DNA from 3 places in the Mesorhizobium sp. WSM4849 genome. Region 1 is predicted to be linked to each of the others. Evidence: riboswitches for the same ligand, from Rfam matches in the RefSeq annotation. Region 1 holds a riboswitch; each other region holds the start of a gene.

Region 1 (5,961 bases):
CCTTTGCCGGGCCCGGTGTTGACGATCAGCAGCGCCTTCTCGACCGTCTTTCCGGCGACCTCGGCGTCCTGCACCGCCTTGCGCTTGGCCATCTTGGCGCGGTGACGTTCCTCGTCCCTGTCGTTAATCGGCTTGTCTTCGATGTGTTTGTTATCAGCCATGTCATTTCACCTCGAGCGGCAATCCCGCCACCATCAGCAGCACGGTGCCGGCGACTGCCGCGACCTGCTGGTTGAGCCGGCCGGCGGCATCGCGAAACCGGCGAGCCAGCGCATTGTCGGGCACGATGCCCTGGCCAACCTCGTTGGAAACCACGAACCATGGCCCGCGCGGCCGCGACAGCACATCGGCCAGCCCTCGGCATTCGGCCTCAATGTCGCGTTCGGCCAGCATATGGTTGGTCAGCCACAGCGTCAGGCAATCGACGAGGACAGGCCGGCCGTCAGGCAACGCCTCAATCGCGCCGACGAGATCGAGTGGCGCGTCGATGGTCGTCCAACCCTCGCCGCGCCGCGACCGATGCAGCGCGATACGCTCGCGCATCTCGTCGTCATAGGCTTGCGCCGTAGCGATATAGGCCCACGGCGCCGGACAGGCCGTCACCAGTCTTTCGGCATGCGCGCTCTTGCCGGAGCGCGCACCGCCGATGACCAGGGTCAGCTTGCCGCCGGGAGCAGCGCGATCAGGCAAAGCTGTCGCGCAGGCCGGTCGTGCTGCCGGTCAAGCGGCCGCGCACCACGCCGACGACGGCGCCGAGCACCAGCCAGAACACCAGATTGGTCAGTGTCACCGCCACCACGAACTGGTGGTGCAGGGCTTCCGGGATCGGCGATTCAAAACTGTCGGGCTGCGGCGCGCCGACGATATGCGGCGCCACGATCCACGCCACGGCAAGCAGCGCCAGCGGCAGGGATTTGCGAAAGGCGAGCAGCCCAAGACCGGCCGCTGTCGCTACCACAGTTGCCGTCCACCAGATCTGGCGCTGGGCGAGATCGGCAGCCGGCATAGCCGGCAGTTCGGGAGGCAGGCCAAGGTTCGGAGCCAGCGTGAACACAGCAAAGCCGGCAAGGCCCCAGAACAGGCCCTGACGCCAATTGCCGATGCCGCCGGCGAACTCCGAAGCGGCGACCAGGATCAGCGCAAAGCCGATGCCGGTGACGACGTTGGCAACGACGTTGAAGGCGAAGCGCTCGAAACCGTCGGCCGGCGCCCAGCCTTCGTCTTCCGCAGCCGGAGCGGCCGGTTCGGCGCTACTCATGGCATTGGCGTCCGTGGCGTTCGCGGCCGGCGCCGCGGCGTGGTCATGCGTGTGGCCACCGCCGGCCTGCTCGTAGACTTCCGCCTTGAGAATGAGCGGCACGGTGGCGTAGGCCTGCATGCAGGCGAGAACGACGCCAGCCACAAGCCCTGCGATCGCCGCGATGAACACGACGTTGCGAAACAGTGTCATGATGTCGGCCCCTCGTCAGTGGCAGGGAAACGCCATCGAATGGCGATAGTCGTGGGCGGCATTGTGGACCGCATCGATATGCGAGAAGCCGACAAAGCCCATGACGAAAATGCCGAGAAATGCAGCAAGCGCCAGCTGCACGAAGCGCGACTGCGAGGAGACGGAAGCGACGAGCGAGACGGAAGCGGTATTCATGTCTTGTCCTTTCGCCCTCCACCCGAGGGCATAGAAATCAGTTCTCCTGTCGCCGGCAGGTCTCCTGGCTCGCGGATCAGCGCCCTTCCCCACCTTCCCGAAGAAGCTCTTCCCGAAAGAAACTCTTCAGTGGCATATGGAGAGGACTACCGCACACAGTTGCGGGGGCAGCCACGGCATTGGGCAAAGAATCGCCCTTACCGCATTCCCTCTTGGTTCCAAACGGAACCGACGACGGGTGCGACTATAGGCAGAATCGCCGTGCCCGGCAAACCAAATTCCGCCAGCTACCAGCGCGAATGCGCCGTCTCTGGAACCAGCCGGCCGGCGCCACGAGGCCGGAGTGCTGATGCCCGAGGAATATGGCCCGCATCGCTTCTAATGGGTGCGTCAGCGGCATACGGCGCTTTCACCGACGCCCTGAGCATCAACGGGATTTGGCCCTGTCTTCTTTTGTCTGGGGCAACCATGATAGTCGTCTTGCAGTGCTGAATCAGATTGCGAGACCATGAGCATTTCTACGCCGACCGTTCAGGACCGATCCAAGCGCATCATCGCCATCGACGTCGCCCGCGGCGTCGCTTTGCTTGCCATGGCGAGTTACCATTTCACCTGGGATCTCGAATTCTTTGGCTACACCGATCCCGGCCTGACCGCCTTCGGCTGGTGGAAATTCTACGCGCGCTGCATCGCTTCGACCTTTCTGTTCCTGGTCGGCGTCAGCCTGTTCCTCGCCCATGGCAAACTGATCCGCTGGGACGGCTTCTGGAAACGCTTCGCCATGGTCGCCGGGGCGGCGCTCGCCATATCGGCTGCCACGAGGCTTGCCACGCCGGACAGTTTCATCTTTTTCGGTATCCTGCATGAGATCGCGCTCGCCAGCCTGCTCGGCCTGGCGTTCCTGCGGCTGCCGGCGCTGCTGACGCTGGTTATGGCAGCTTTCGTCATAACCGCGCCGCTCTACCTCAGGTCCGAGACCTTTGACCATCCGGCCCTGTGGTGGGTCGGCCTGTCGGCAACCAACCCGCGCTCCAACGATTATGTCCCGCTGTTGCCATGGTTCGGCGCTGTGCTTGCGGGCATCGCGACGGCAAAACTCGCCTCCGCCTCCGGCCTGCTGACGCGGTTGGCAGGCCTGACGCCCGGCAGCTGGACAAATCCGCTGGTCTTTATCGGCCGGCACAGCCTCGCCTTCTATCTGATCCACCAGCCGGTGCTGATCGGCTCGATCTGGCTTTTTTCGCAAGTCATGCCGGCACCGGTCGAGACCAGGCAGGTCACCTTCCTGAAAGAATGCCAGACTTCGTGCGAGCAATCGCGCGACACGGAGTTCTGCTCCAGCTATTGTGTGTGCATGCTCGATACACTCGAGGGCGAGGCCACGCTTGATCAGCTCTACCGCAACGACCAGGCTGCGGAATGGAAGGCACATCTCGACGAGCTCGCCGGCGCCTGCACTGCCAAAGCCGACAGCACTTTGATGGAGGGAGGAGCACAATGACCGACCATCAACAGAAACCTGGGCAACAGAAACCGGGGCAGCCGAAACCGGGGTTTATACCGTGGCCGCCGCTGATCTATGTCGCGGCCATCGCCGTCAGCATCGCGCTTGGCTTGCTCTATCCGCTGCCATGGATCGGCGGCCTTCTGGGCGACATCCTGTTCGCGGCCGGCTGGGTGGCATTGTTCGGCGTCGTCGCACTCTGGTTCACGGCAATCCGCACCATGATCCGGGCAAAGACGACGCTCCACCCAAACGCCGTGCCGGATCACCTGGTCACATCTGGCCCCTTCGCCGTCAGCCGCAACCCGATATATCTGGCCAACACGCTGCTGATGATCGGCGTCGCCCTTATCTCGGGGATCGTATGGTTCCTGCCGCTGGCGATCATCGCCGCCTTCGCAACGCAGAAGATGGCGATCGAGGGCGAGGAAAGAGTTCTGACGGCGAAATTCGGCAAGAAATACCGGGATTACGCTAAAAAGGTGCGGCGCTGGATTTGAGGCGTGCGGCAAGGTCTTTTTAAGAATTCGCTCTGGCAGAAAACCACACTAGCTGGCCGCCAGAGTAGAATTGTCAAAAAAGGCCGCTCACGTGTTGACGCCGAGCTCCACCAATCGCTCGACGCAGGATTCCTCGGCCTGATCGAGTTCCGCCAGCGTCTCTTCGAGGTCGCGGCGCTTCTGGCGCAGATCCTCGCGCTTTTCCTCGATGCGTTTGATCATCAGGTTGAGCTGACCGACCTCCCCGGGCGGCTCCTTGTACATCTGGATGATTTCGCGGATTTCGTTGATCGAAAAGCCGAGCCTCTTGCCGCGCATGATCTGGCGGATGAGATGCCGGTCCGACGGGCGAAACAGCCGCGTGCGGCCGCGCCGCACCGGCTGCACCAGCCCTTCGTCCTCGTAGAAGCGCAGCGTCCGCGTCGAAACATCGAATTCGCGGGTCAGTTCGGTTATCGAATAATATTCCCGCATCGTCACTCCAAAAGCCCGGATAGCGGCGCGATCGCCCATTATGCGGCGATGCCCTTCATTCACAAAAGGGCTCGTCCCGCACCGGAATCGACCGGTAGCTCTCCATCGAAACCTCGCACGCAACTTACGTAAAAGTCAATTGAAGGGCCTTATCCGGCTCCCGCGCCCAGATGCAGCCACCAGGTGGCAAGGCTAAGGAAGGCGAGGAAACCGATAACGTCGGTAATCATCGTCGTGAAGATTGATGATGAAATCGCCGGATCGGCGCCGAGCCTGTCGAGGAACAGCGGAAGCAGAATGCCACCGAGTGCCGCAGCCAGCATGTTGACGATCATCGCCGCGGCAATGACGAAACCGAGATCGGGATTGTGAAACCAGAAGCCGGCGACCAGCCCGAGGATCGTTGCAATGACCATGCCATTCAGCAGGCCGACCACAACCTCGCGGCGAATGACGCGACCGGCATTGTAGATATCGAGGTCGCGTGTGGCGAGGGCGCGCACGGTCACTGTCATCGTCTGCGTACCGGCGTTGCCGCCCAGCGAGGCGACGATCGGCATCAGTGCGGCAAGTGCGACCATTTCCTCGATCGTTGCACCAAACATACTGATCACCGAGGCCGAGATGAAGGCCGTACCGAGATTGACGAGCAGCCACGGAACGCGCGAGCGCGAAGTCGAAAGAATGCTGTCCGACAGTTCTTCGTCGCCGACACCGCCCATGCGCAGCAGATCCTCCTCGGCCTCCTGCTGGATGACGTCGACCACGTCGTCGATGGTCAGCACGCCGACCAGCCGCTCGTTCTCGTCGACGACGGCGGCGGAGAGAAGGTCGTATTGTTCGAATTCGCGCGCTGCCTCTTCCTGGTCCATCGTGGCCGGAATGGCGTGCCTGGTCTCATGCATGACCTCTTCGACCTTGATCGAGCGCTTAGTGCGCAGGATCTGGTCGAGATCGATGGCGCCGAGCAGCTTGAAGCTCGGATCGATGACGAAAATCTGGCTGAAGCGGTCGGGAAGGTTATTGTCCTCGCGCATATAGTCGATGGTCTGGCCGATCGTCCAGAACGGCGGCACCGCGACGAACTCCGTCTGCATGCGGCGGCCGGCGGTCTCTTCGGGATAGTCGAGCGAGCGGCGCAGCCTGATCCGCTCGGTGAACGGCAGTTGCGACAGGATCTCGTCCTGGTCTTCCTTTTCGAGATCCTCAAGAATGTAGACCGCGTCGTCGGAATCGAGATCCTGCACCCCCTGGGCAATCTGCGCGTTGGGCAGACTGTCGACGATGTCGCGGCGGATCGCCTCGTCGACCTCGGTCAGCGCGGAAAAGTCGAAATCGGCGCCCAACAAGTCGACCAGCGCGCGGCGTTGTTCGGGATGAAGCGCCTCGAGCAGATCGCCGAGTTCCGATTGGTGCAGGTCGTCGACTTCACGCTTCAGCGTCAGCGTGTCGCGATCGGCGATCGCTGCGCCGATCTGGGCCAAGAACGACGACAGAATGGCGCCGTCCTCGCCATAAATGTCGGCATGGCTGCCCTCAGCGGCCCTGGCGCCGGTCGTCTGTTCGTCCTGGCTTTCCACCAGCGCCTCCCGCCATCAGAATTCCGGAAAAGGTGCCTGTCACGTCTAGAACATTGGACCCAGAAGTGGAAACCGGTTTTGGGAAAAATCCGATGCTCAAACACAAAGATAGTGCGGCGGCACGATTCGACCTGAGAGTCCGCCTCTATGGCGCAACGCGTGGGAATATCAAACGAAATACGCCCTTCCCCACCGTGGAGCGAAGGCTGGTGCAACCGGATCGCCCGACAGACGTTGATGCCGCACTCGGCCCTCTCC
Region 2 (5,961 bases), on a different contig from region 1:
ACGAAAAAGGTACGCTCGGAGAGCGCACCTGAGATCCTTGGACCGATCGTAATGTTGGCGGCGCCTTTGTGTCGAAGCAACATTCCACCGCGATCCATGCCCTTGGAAAAGCTCCGTTCCAGCGAACCTCAGCAGAAGCGGAGCAAACGCCATGCCAGATGCAGCCAAGCTTCAATTCGAGCGATGAGGAATGGTCGCAGCTTGCGGCTGGGCGGTATGGCTATTTTGTCGATGTCCGCCACATGCGACGCATTCCCTCGAAACCGATGCTCTTGATGGGCGATTTCGCCGCCGATATCTCGATGATGCCGGTGCTCAGGCGAGACCGCCAGCTTTGGCCCCTCGTGTCTGTTGACCGCTGGCGTTATGAGAGGCTGAAGCTCACGGACAAGCCGCCTTCCTCCATCTCGTGGTCGAAGTCATCCGTCCTTCCAGAAGTGCTACCAAATCCTGCCCCGCCGCTGAGCCGTCGAGCGGACCTTCGGCTGGACGACAAGGGTGGAGCCTCGCACGCGTCTACCGGTGCGCGACTTTTCGATCCCGTCCTTTCTGCTTTGAATTCAATCCGCGAAGCCCGCTGTTCACATGTTTGCCGGTCACAGTGGCCCAGCGGCCTGCGCCTGCACTTTCTCCCGCAGCGCGCGTGCTGCAGCGACCATGTTGATGAGGGCAGGGCGGACCTCCTCCCATTTCCTTGTTTTGAGGCCACAGTCCGGATTCACCCACAATTGGCCGTCGGACAGTCGCTCGCAGGCAAGTTGGGCGAGATGCAATATCTCGCCGATCTCCGGGACACGTGGTGAGTGAATGTCGTAGACGCCAGGACCGATTTCGTTCGGATATTTGGACTTGGTGAAGGCGTCTAGCAGTTCCATTTTGGAGCGCGACGTCTCGATCGAAATGACGTCCGCGTCCAGTTCAGCGATCGAGTCGATGATCTCATTGAACTCCGAATAGCACATGTGGGTGTGAATTTGGGTCGCGTCCTCTACACCCGTTGAAGCGAGACGGAAGCATTCGACTGCCCAGCCGAGATAATGTTTCCAATCGGACTTCCGCAGGGGCAAGCCTTCGCGAAACGCGGCCTCATCGATCTGGATCACCCTTGCGCCAGCTCTTTCAAGGTCGGCCACTTCATCGCGAATGGCGAGTGCGATCTGGCGGCAGGCCTCGGCGCGGGGTACGTCGTCGCGAACAAAAGACCAGTTAAGAATCGTCACTGGGCCTGTGAGCATGCCCTTCACCGGCTTTTTCGTCAGCGACTGGGCAAATTGCCACCAGAGAACCGTCATCGGATTGGGCCGCGATACGTCGCCGAAGATGATTGGAGGGCGCACCAGCCGGGAGCCGTAACTTTGCACCCAGCCATGCTGGGTGAAGGCGAGGCCGGACAGCTGCTCGCCGAAATGCTGCACCATGTCGTTTCGTTCGAACTCGCCATGTACCAGCACGTCCAGCCCGATCTCCTCCTGCCAGCGGACCGCCGCCTCGGTCTCCTTCTTCAGGAAGGCCTGGTAATCGACATAGCTCAGCCGGCCCTTCGCATGAGCGGAGCGCGCCCTGCGCACATCGGGCGTCTGCGGGAAGGACCCGATCGTCGTCGTCGGGAACGGCGGCAGGCCGAGCGTGTCAGCCTGGACTCTGGAGCGCTTGGCAAATGCGCGCTTTCGTTGCTTCATGGCGCCGTCAATGCTGATAACCCGCCCATGGACGAGCGGATCATGGACCTTTCCAGACATTGCGCGCGCCGCGGCCGCCTCGGCAGAAGCTTTCAGTGCGCCTGCTACGGCCTCCCTGCCTTCGGATAAGGCTCGGGCCAGCACAAGCAGCTCTTCACTCTTCTGGGCGGCGAATGCCAGCCACGAACCGACGTCCACATCGAGCGCGGTCTCCATCCGCAGGTCCATCGGCACATGAAGCATCGAGCAGGAAGGCGCAATCTCGACGCGATCCAGCGGCCAGCCGGCAACGATCGGCTTGATGCGGTCGAGAATGGCAGCCAGGTTCGCGCGCCAGACGTTGCGGCCGTCGATCAAGCCAAGTGAGAGCACCAGATCCTTCGGTGCGAGCCGACCAACCGTCTCCAACTGCTCGGGAGCGCGCACGAGGTCGAGATGTAGGCCCGCCAGGCGCAGCGAAAGCGCGGTCTCCAGATTGTCTCCCAGCGGCCCGAAATAGGTCGCCAGCATAATTTTCAACTTGGGCGCGGCTTTCGACAGCTGGCCGTATGTGAATTCGAAGGCAGCTCGTTCGTTCGGGTTAAGGTCGAGCACAAGCGCCGGCTCATCAATCTGCACCCAGTCGGCCCCCGAGAGCTCCAGCCTCCGCAGGAGTTGCTCGTAGACGGGCAGCAGGCGCGGTAGGAGCGCTATGGGATTGAAGCCCTGGTCGGGAGACTTTGCCAGCTTGAGGAAGGTCACCGGTCCAAGGATGACCGGGCGTGTATGGATGCCGAGCTCTTTTGCCTCCAGAAAGTGATCGACTGGTTTCGTCGACGAGAGGGCGAATGTCTGATCGTCGCCCAGCTCCGGCACGATGTAGTGGTAGTTCGTGTCGAACCATTTGGTCATTTCCATCGCGGTTACGCGCTGCCCTGCATGCCCGTGACTGGCGCGTCCGCAACCCGCGGCATCGCCTTGCGTCCCGCGCGCCATCGCGAAATAGATGTCGAGTGGGACCTCCCCGCCCGTCCAGCCGTAACGAGCTGGCACGGCGCCGACCATTGCTGCGGTGTCGAGCACATGGTCATACAGTGAGAAATCGTTCGACGGGATTTTCGACACGCCGCGGTCGTGCTGCTCGCTCCAGCTGGCGGCACGGAGTGCCTTCGCCGTCGACAGAAGGTTGGCAGCAGAAGATTTTCCGGACCAGTAGCTTTCGAGCGCGAATTTCAGTTCTCGCCGGCGACCGATACGCGGCACGCCAAGCGTTGCTATGGGAACTTGCTGGGAGACAATCATTCCATACCCCGATGGTTGGGGCGGGGACAAGGAAGGCGCTAGCAGGCCGGCATGAACGCCGAGCTGCCGCGGCCACCAGACACCCCGCCCGTGGACGTTGTTCACCGTGGCAGGTCTCCTGGCTCGCGGGTCACAGCCTCTGCCCGTCTTCCCGGGGCAGTTCGCCCCAGTGACATTGGTGGGTTGGCTCGCCGCTTACAGTTGCGGGGGCAGCGCCGGATTGCACCGGCTTCCCTCTTAGCTCCGCTACGGCAACGCCTTGCGGAGAACCACGACACGCAGACAATCGCAGCAGCCCGCTTTGTTGTCAATGCGGTATAAAGAAATGTTTATATGTTTATGTGAACCGTTCACCTGCGGCGTGTTTCCAAAGTAGCAGGTCGCGGTAGAGCTGAGCCATTTGCGCCACTCGCCGGTCTGCGCAGGCTGTGCTTGGCCGCTCGGGCAATCTGCCAGTCTACGATCCCGGCTCAAAACGACTTTCGTCAAAAAGGGCGTGTTGGCCATCATGATCGGCCGGCAGTACTGGCCCGAAGTGCGACAACGTCCCTAAGCCTCAACAATCAGAAATTCGGAGAAAAACCGCCGTCCTTCACGCAGGCACGCGACAGTCGATTTACCCGCGCCTGTCTGGACAGCCTGCACAACGGCAAGGTGGGCAGCACCTCGCGGAAATGCTGCCCTACAACAGCCCCGCCTGCTTGGCCTCGCGGCGCAAATTCTGCCGCGGCCTGGGGCCGATCTGCTGGATCACCAATCCGGCCGCCAGTGAGCCAAGGTCGCCGCAGGTCTGCAGGTCGCGGCCCTGCGTGTAGCCATGCAGGAAGCCGGCGGCATAGAGATCGCCGGCACCCGTGGTGTCGACCAGTTCCTTGATGGCGGTCGCCTTGATCACCACCGTTTCGCCGCCGCGCACGATCACCGAACCTTTTTCAGAGCGGGTCACGGCGGCGACCCTGCAATCCTTGCGGATCTGCGCCAGCGCCTCGTCGAACGACGATGTCTGGTAGAGCGACTTGATCTCGTGGTTGTTGGCAAAGACGATGTCGACCATGCCCGAACGCATCAGGTCGAGGAATTCGTCGCGGTAGCGGTCGACGCAGAACGAATCCGACAATGTCATGGAGACTTCGCGGCCTGCCGCGTGCGCCAGCTTCGCCGTCTGCCGGATCGCTTCCTTGGCGCGCGGCGGGTCCCACAGATAGCCTTCGAAATAGGTGACCGCCGCACCCGAAGCCTTGTCTGCTTCGACGTCCTCCGGCCCGAGCTCGATGCAGGCGCCGAGATAGGTGTTCATCGAGCGCTCGCCATCGGGCGTGACGAAGATCATCGAGCGCGCCGTCGGCGGCTCGCCGTTGAGCGGCTTGGTGTCGAAAGCAACGCCCTGCGCATGGATGTCATGGGCATAGATTTCGCCGAGCGGGTCGTTCGAGACCTTGCCGAAGAAGGCGGCGCGACCGCCGAAGGAGGCGACGCCCGCCGCCGTGTTGCCGGCGCTGCCGCCGGAGGCTTCGATCGCCGGGCCCATGCGGCTGTAGAGCAGTTCGGCGCGCTGTGTGTCGATGAGGTTCATCGCACCCTTGATGATGCCGTTGGTCTCGAGGAATGCCTCGTCGCACTGGGCAATGATGTCGACAATGGCATTGCCGATGCAAAGCACGTCATATTTCGACATCAGTGTCTCCGCCAAAAACCCGAGCCGGCTTCTCGCCACGCCGGGGCCGGCGTGTTTTTGGCGAGTGTGGAATGGATCGCCCTATGCCGACGCATCCAATACCGGCGCATCACGCAGCTGCCGGTCCTGCCTCACGCAACAGGTCGTCAGCTCTGTCCGTCTTTTCCCAGGTGAACTCCGGCTCTTCGCGGCCGAAGTGTCCGTATGTCGCGGTCTTGCGGTAAATCGGCCGTAAGAGATCAAGCGCCTTGATGATGCCTTTCGGCCGGAGATCGAAAAGCTCAAGGACGGCGCGCTCGATCCTTTTTTCATCAATCTTTGCGGTTCCGAATGTATTGACGAGGATAGAGACCGGCGCGGCCACACCGATCGCGTAAGCAAGCTGAACCTCGCACACCTGCGCCAGTCCGCTGGCAACGACGTTTTTTGCAACGTACCGCGCCGCATAGGCGGCCGACCGATCAACCTTGGACGGGTCCTTGCCCGAAAAGGCACCGCCGCCGTGACGCCCCATACCGCCGTAGGAATCGACGATGATCTTGCGGCCGGTGAGCCCGCAGTCGCCGCGCGGCCCACCGACCACGAACCGGCCTGTTGGATTGACCAGGAACCTTATCCCGGTAGTATCCAAGTCGTGGGGCAAGACCGGCCTTATGATCTCCTCAATGACGCCTTCGCGGACCGTGGCTTGTGAGACCTCTTCGTCATGCTGCGTCGACAGGACTATGGTATCGAGCGCTATCGGGCGCAAACCCTCATAACGGACGGACACTTGAGATTTAACGTCCGGGCGAAGCCAGCCAAGGCGTCCGGTTTGGCGCACCTCCGCCTGTTTTTTTGTCAATTCGTGAGCGAGTTGGATTGGCAACGGCATCAATGTTTCGGTCTCGTTGCACGCGTACCCGAACATGAGGCCCTGATCCCCCGCTCCCTGCTCGAGATCCTGCCCTCGTCCCTCGTCGACGCCCTGGCTGATGTCAGGCGACTGCTCGGTCAAGGCCAAGATCAGGGCGCAACGCCGGCCGTCAAAGCCGATCGCATCGTCGTCATATCCAATGTCCAAAATGATATCGCGGGCAACTTGGCTGTAGTCGATATGCGCGTGACTGGTGATCTCGCCAGCCAGAACGACCATCCCTGACTTCACCAACGCTTCACAAGCGACACGAGCCTTGGGATCCTTACGAAGGATCGCATCGAGCACGCCATCTGAGATATTGTCGGCCATCTTGTCGGGATGTCCGGCGCCGACGGATTCGGAAGAAAACACGAATTGTCTGGGCATGAAATGTCCTCGCTTCAAACGTTGGAATTGATGTGACAGTT
Region 3 (5,961 bases), on a different contig from region 1:
CGGCAGCAATCAAAAGTGCCGCAGCGGTGAGAACGATCTTCTTCATTTCAGTAATCCTGGATTTTCGTATCCCATCAGCGCGGCGGCCGCGGTCTTTGTGAAAGACAATGCCGCCGCTGCTGTTGGGATCGACATTAGTTGTTGCCGAAGAGGTTACGGTCGCTGCCATTGACGGGCTTCTCGTCAGCCGGAACCGGATTCTGCGCCGAAGCCGAATTCTGAATCGAAGCTGTGTACGAGCCGTTGTCGACCGCAGCGGCCGGCTGGTTGGCGCCGTTCGATCCAAAGTTGTCGCTGCCGGCAAAAGCGCTGCCGGAGACAGCCAGGATGGCGACGGTGGCAAGAATGATCTTCTTCATTTCTAGTACTCCTGAATTTTTCAGATCCCGAGCGGCGGACTGGCCGCTTTGTCTTGTTGTTTGACCATGATCTTTTACGAAAACCGGTTTCCACTTCGGGATCATGGTCTGGGATCAGCTGTTAATTGTTGCCGAAAAGGTTGCGGTCGGCGCCCTGGTCGACGGGCTTTTCAGCGTGAGCCGACTTCTGAATGGAAGCCGTATACGAACTGTCGACCGAGGCGGTCGGCTGATTGGCGCCGTTGGACCCATAATGATCGCTGCCAGCAAAGGCGCTGCCGGTGATGGCCAGAACGGCGACGGCAATAAGAGCAATCTTTTTCATTTTTGGAACTCCAGTATCTTTAGTTTTCCGTCCGTCTAGCGGCGTGTCTTGGGAGGAATTCGCGTCGTCCGGACAGCCCCGATGTGGGAAGGCCATCCGGCAGATTCCAATCACGAAGTTGTTCCGTGTGGACCAAGAATCTACACCTTGAAATTGTACCAGAGGCTTCTCTCGTCATTGCTTTCTGTTTTGTTTTCAAAGATTTAAGTCAAAGAGGCTAATCGACCATTTGACGGATTGCCGGACCTGCGTTCACAGCGTCATGCACGCATTGTCAACAGAAACGAACCGTTCGGTTCGATTTTAGAAGCGGCTTAAAAAGCCGGTGCTGAGTTGTTGTTGAATCGTTAACCATTTCGGCGCCCTGCAATGGTCAATCCGGCACGCTTTCAGAACCGGCAGCGCTCGCAGCAGGCGCAAATTTCACCTTCCTCAAATCCCGGCCCACAGGTTTCGCCGGCAGTGTCGCGCCGCATGGATACGATGTCGCTTTCATGCGGACAGTCAGCCGGCCGTCATGATTAGATCACGCCATCTCAGGTGCCGCTTGGTGACGACGAAGCGGAGAATTGGGAAGCCGGTCAGAACCCGGCGCTGCCCCCGCAACGGTGGTGGAGTTCAAGTCGCAACGGGAGACCACTGGGCCCAAGCCTGGGAAGGTGTCGCGATGGTCCGCAAGGACACTCCAGAGCCCGGAAACCAGCCCGAGATTTCTAGACTCGACTGATCGCGGTGGGCGGTCAAGAGGTGGATAGTGCATGCCCGGCCCTGTCGCCGGCTTGCGGCCGATCCTCCCTCCATCACCACCAGTTCAGTCTTTGGAGCGACATGCGTCCATTTGGACGCACAACGTACGCTCCAAGACTTTGAATTGCGCATCGTGCTTTCCGAAATCGATTCCGATTTCGGGCCGATGCGACGGCTATGAGGACAGGACATGGATGCGCGCAACGACATGCTGAGGCTCTTGCACGGCCGCAGGGAAGGCTACTCGCTCGAGCAGCCCTTCTACACCGATCCCGATTTCTTCAAGCTCGACATGGAGCTGATCTGGTATCGCGACTGGCTGTTCATCGGCCACGATTGCGAGTTGCCGAAGCCGGGCAGCTACATCACCGCGCAGATCGGCGACTATCCGGTCGTGCTGGTCCGCGACCAGCAAGGCAAGATCAACGCCTTCCACAATTCCTGCCGGCATCGCGGCAGCCGCGTCTGCAACGCCGACAAGGGTACGGCGGCGAAGCTCGTCTGCCCCTATCACCAATGGACCTACGAGCTGGACGGCAGGCTCTTGTTCGCGAGGCAGATGGCGGACGGCTTCGACAAGAGCCAGTTCAGCCTGAAGCCGGTGGCTTGCGAAAGCATCAGTGGCTACATCTTCATCTGCCTGGCCAAGGAGCCCGCCGATTTCGCGCCGATGCGCGCCATGATCGAGCCTTACCTCCTGCCGCACCGGCTGCGCGAGGCAAAAATCGCCTTCGAATCGACCATCGTCGAGAAGGGCAACTGGAAGCTCGTCTGGGAGAACAACCGCGAGTGCTACCATTGCGCCGGCAACCATCCGGAACTGTGCAAGACATTCCCGGAAGCGCCGACCGTCACCGGCGTGCAGGGCGCCGACAGCGATCCGGAGATGCTCGCGCACTGGGCGAAATGCGAGGCGGCGGGCCTGCCGAGCAAGTTCCGCATCGATCCGGCCGGGCAGTATCGCGCCACCCGCGCCCCGCTGCTGCGCGATGCCGTTAGCTACACGATGACGGGAAGACGTGCGGTGAAGAAGAACCTCTCCGACGACGTTTCGACCGACGGTATCGGCTCGCTGCTGCTCTATCACTATCCAACGACCTGGAACCATATCCTCGGCGATCATGCGGTCACCTTCCGCGTGCTGCCGATCAGTGCCACGGAAACGGCCGTCACCACCAAATGGCTTGTCCACAAGGACGCGGTCGAAGGCGTCGACTACGACCTCGCCGATCTCACCCATGTCTGGACCGAGACCAACGACCAGGACCGCCGCATCGTTGAGGAAAACGCCTTCGGCATCCTGTCGCCGGCCTATGAGCCCGGCCCCTATTCGGAACTGCATGAGGGCGGCGTCATCCAGTTCGTCGAATGGTACGCCTCCTTCATCGGGCCGCGCCTTGCCGAGGGCGGGCGGCCGGCGTTGCGCAGCGTCGCCTGAGCGAGGCCAAGGGGATGAATACGATGACGGACCTCGGCCTCTACCGCCATCTCGACGAGATGGCGCCCTGGAACGACAGGCTCCAGGTGCTGGAAGTCATCGGCGTCAGTGACGAGGCGCCTGACGTGAAGACCTTCACCTTCCGCTCCGACAACCAGACCTGGTTCCGCTACAGACCGGGGCAGTTCGTGACGCTGGAACTGCCGACCACCGAGGGCCCGTTGATGCGGACCTATACGCTGTCGTCCTCGCCGTCGCGGCCGTTCTCGATCGCGGTGACGGTGAAAGCACAGCCCGGCAGCCTCGGCACACGCTGGATGTTCGACAATCTGAAGCCCGGTGTTCACGTGAAGGCCTATGGGCCGTCGGGCAACTTTTCGCTGCACAGCCATCCCGCGGCCAGATATCTGTTCATTTCGGCCGGCTCCGGCGTGACTCCGATGATGTCGATGCTGCGCTGGCTGAACGATTGCGCGCCCTGGACAGATGTCGGCTTCGTCAACTGCGCGCGAAAGCCCGAGGAGATCATCTTCCGCAAGGAGCTCGAATTGCTCGGCAGCCGCATGCCGGGCCTGACGCTCGGCTTCATGATCGAGGAGCGGTCCAGCCGCGAGGGCTGGTTCGGCCATATGGGCCGGATCGACGCGATACGGCTGCCGCTGCTGGCGCCCGATTTTCGCGAGCGCGAAATTTTCTGCTGCGGCCCCGACCCGTTCATGCGCGCCGTGCGGCAGATGCTGGAGGCGGCCGGCTTCGACATGGCCAACTATCATCAGGAAAGCTTTGCGGCCCCAGGGGTGGAGGAAATACCGGCCCCGTTCGGTTCGCCGGCAGAGGGTGGGCCGGCAGAGGGCGGGGTCGAGATACCTACTGAGGCCGCAACGCCGATCCGCTTTTCGCTTTCGGATGTCGATGCCGACTGCGTTGCCGGCCAGACCGTGCTGCAGACGGCGCGCGCTTCGGGCGTACGAATTCCCGCAGCCTGCGAGTTCGGCCTGTGCGGAACCTGCAAGGTGAAAAAGGTCTCGGGCACAGTCGAGATGAGCCACAATGGCGGCATCCTCGATCACGAGATCGACGACGGCTTCATCCTTGCCTGCTGTTCGAAGCCGCTGACGGCGATCGAGATCGACGCCTAACCGGCGGGGAGCTTAAACCCCGTAACGCTCGGTGCGGATGAGGCTTGCCGGAACGCCGGCATCGATCAGCGCCTGGGCGGCGGCCGACACGAAGGCATTCGAGCCGCAGACAAAGACTAACCTTGGCGGCGCGGGCAGCCGCGCCATCGATTGCTCCATCATCGCGGCATCGACCCGCCGCGAATAGTCCGCCGGGCGCCGGGCCGGCTCGCGAGTCAGCGCCAACACCAGATCGAAGCCGTCCCGGCGATCATGGAAGTCGATCAGTTCGTCGCGAAAGATCACCTCGTCCCAGATCCGTGCGGAAAACACCAACGCCGCGGGCACCGTTGATTTGCGCGCGGCGCGATGGCGGACCATCGCCATCAGCGGAACCACGCCGGACCCGCCGCCGACCAGCAGAAGCGGGCCGCCGTCGCTGTCGGACCAGACGAAGTGGCCGCCGAGCGGTCCGCGCAGCTCGACCTCATCGCCGACCGCAGCGATATCGTGAAAGAAGGGTGAGATCTCGCCATCATCGAGCCTTTCGATCGCCAGTTCGATCGTCTCGCCGGCTTCCGGCGCCGAGGCGATGGAGTAGGAACGGCGCGCCTGATAGCCGTCCGGCGCCGTCAGCCTGACATCGACATGCTGCCCGGCACGATAGGCGAACGGCCGCGACGGCTCGAGGAAAAAGCTGGTGACGCGCGGCGTGCGCTTTTCGATGCGTCTGATGGTCACCGTCTGCCAGGGCGACTGCGCCGCCGGCCCGTCGCTCATGGATCGCCCGTATAGCGCTGCTCGCGCCACGGGTCGCCATAGATGTGATAGCCGCGCAACTCCCAGAATCCGGGCTCGTCGCGCTCGGTAAACTGCAGCCCATTCAGCCATTTGGCCGACTTCCAGAAATAGAGATGCGGAACCAGCAGCCGCGCCGGGCCGCCGTGGTCCGGCGTGATCGGCTTGCCTTCGTAAAGCAGTGCCACCATCGCCTTGCCGGCGGTGAGATCCTTCGTCGGCACGTTGGTGGTGTAGCCGTCGAAGGACAGCGCCAGCGTGAAGGCCGTTGGTGGCTCGATGCCGGCATCCGCCAGAATATCGTCGACCAGCACACCCTGCCACGCCGTGTCGAACTTGGTCCATGCGGTCACGCAATGGATGTCGCGGGTCATCTTGATCAAAGGCAGCGCGTTGAACTCTGTCCAGTTCCACTTCTTGATCGGCCGCGGTCCGTGCTTGAGCGTGAACGACCAGTCCTCGGCGCTCACGCGCGGCGTCGGCCCGGCCGACAGCACCGGAAACCCTTGCTCGAGATACTGCCCCGGCGGGATACGCGCATCCGTATCCGTCGGAGGCTTTCGTCCTGAAAAGAAGCCGCGGGTGACCATCGGGAAATCCGTTTAAATCAGGCCGCCTGTCGGCCTTCACCAGTCTTCTCGAAGATGCTCTGGCGGGCAACCATAATTTTGGCTGCAACCTCGCGGCAATGCGCCGCTTCAGCCACTGGCGAAGGGCACGGCGACGAACATCTGCGCGTCGCCGCGTTCGACGAGCAGGAGCACGGACATCTTGCCGACCTGCGCAATCGCCTGGTCCGCCTGCCTGGCGTTCCGCACCGGCGCCTGATTGACGGCGACGATGATGTCGCCGGGCTGCATACCGGAAGCCGAGGCCGTCTTGTCAGGATTGACGCTCTCGACCAGCGCGCCGCGCTGGTTGTGCGTCAGATTCATCGCTTGTCGGACATTAGGAGTGACGTCCATCAGGCCGAGGCCGATCGCAGGAGCACGAAGGCCCTGCTGTGCGGACGGTGTGTCTGAGTCGCCCACCGATGCCGTCTGCACTTCGTCTCCATTGCCTCGCCTGGCAGGCAGCCGACCGGATCGACAGCCCCGCATCTAGGGCGGAGATCGCGGTTTCTAGATGATATTACGAAGATTTAATCTAACGGGTCGGTGTCGCCCGCTCGCCTGA

The links. A riboswitch is a leader RNA that binds a small molecule or an ion and turns the genes downstream of it on or off. The one in region 1 is predicted to bind cobalamin.
Region 2: another riboswitch for cobalamin. It lies ahead of metE (5-methyltetrahydropteroyltriglutamate--homocysteine S-methyltransferase); the one in region 1 lies ahead of AC0L3L_RS05005 (CbtB domain-containing protein).
Region 3: another riboswitch for cobalamin. It lies ahead of AC0L3L_RS08510 (aromatic ring-hydroxylating oxygenase subunit alpha); the one in region 1 lies ahead of AC0L3L_RS05005 (CbtB domain-containing protein).

The regions. Positions count from the first base shown of each region.
Region 1 covers NZ_JBVVPW010000003.1:319,299-325,259, reverse strand. Annotated here, with positions in the region: gene cobO (cob(I)yrinic acid a,c-diamide adenosyltransferase) at 1-161, opposite strand, end outside; gene cobU (bifunctional adenosylcobinamide kinase/adenosylcobinamide-phosphate guanylyltransferase) at 163-660, opposite strand; gene AC0L3L_RS05010 (CbtA family protein) at 683-1,450, opposite strand; gene AC0L3L_RS05005 (CbtB domain-containing protein) at 1,466-1,645, opposite strand; cobalamin riboswitch at 1,683-1,893, opposite strand; gene AC0L3L_RS05000 (acetyltransferase domain-containing protein) at 2,154-3,146, shown strand; gene AC0L3L_RS04995 (methyltransferase family protein) at 3,143-3,649, shown strand; gene AC0L3L_RS04990 (MerR family transcriptional regulator) at 3,737-4,123, opposite strand; gene mgtE (magnesium transporter) at 4,273-5,703, opposite strand.
Region 2 covers NZ_JBVVPW010000025.1:25,585-31,545, forward strand. Annotated here, with positions in the region: gene metE (5-methyltetrahydropteroyltriglutamate--homocysteine S-methyltransferase) at 597-2,936, opposite strand; cobalamin riboswitch at 3,052-3,249, opposite strand; gene AC0L3L_RS25215 (adenosine kinase) at 3,643-4,635, opposite strand; gene metK (methionine adenosyltransferase) at 4,745-5,920, opposite strand.
Region 3 covers NZ_JBVVPW010000006.1:153,789-159,749, forward strand. Annotated here, with positions in the region: gene AC0L3L_RS08495 (DUF680 domain-containing protein) at 1-46, opposite strand, end outside; gene AC0L3L_RS08500 (DUF680 domain-containing protein) at 135-359, opposite strand; gene AC0L3L_RS08505 (DUF680 domain-containing protein) at 481-684, opposite strand; cobalamin riboswitch at 1,206-1,406, shown strand; gene AC0L3L_RS08510 (aromatic ring-hydroxylating oxygenase subunit alpha) at 1,622-2,869, shown strand; gene AC0L3L_RS08515 (FAD-binding oxidoreductase) at 2,893-4,008, shown strand; gene AC0L3L_RS08520 (FAD-binding oxidoreductase) at 4,021-4,767, opposite strand; gene AC0L3L_RS08525 (molybdopterin-dependent oxidoreductase) at 4,764-5,375, opposite strand; gene AC0L3L_RS08530 (PDZ domain-containing protein) at 5,484-5,831, opposite strand.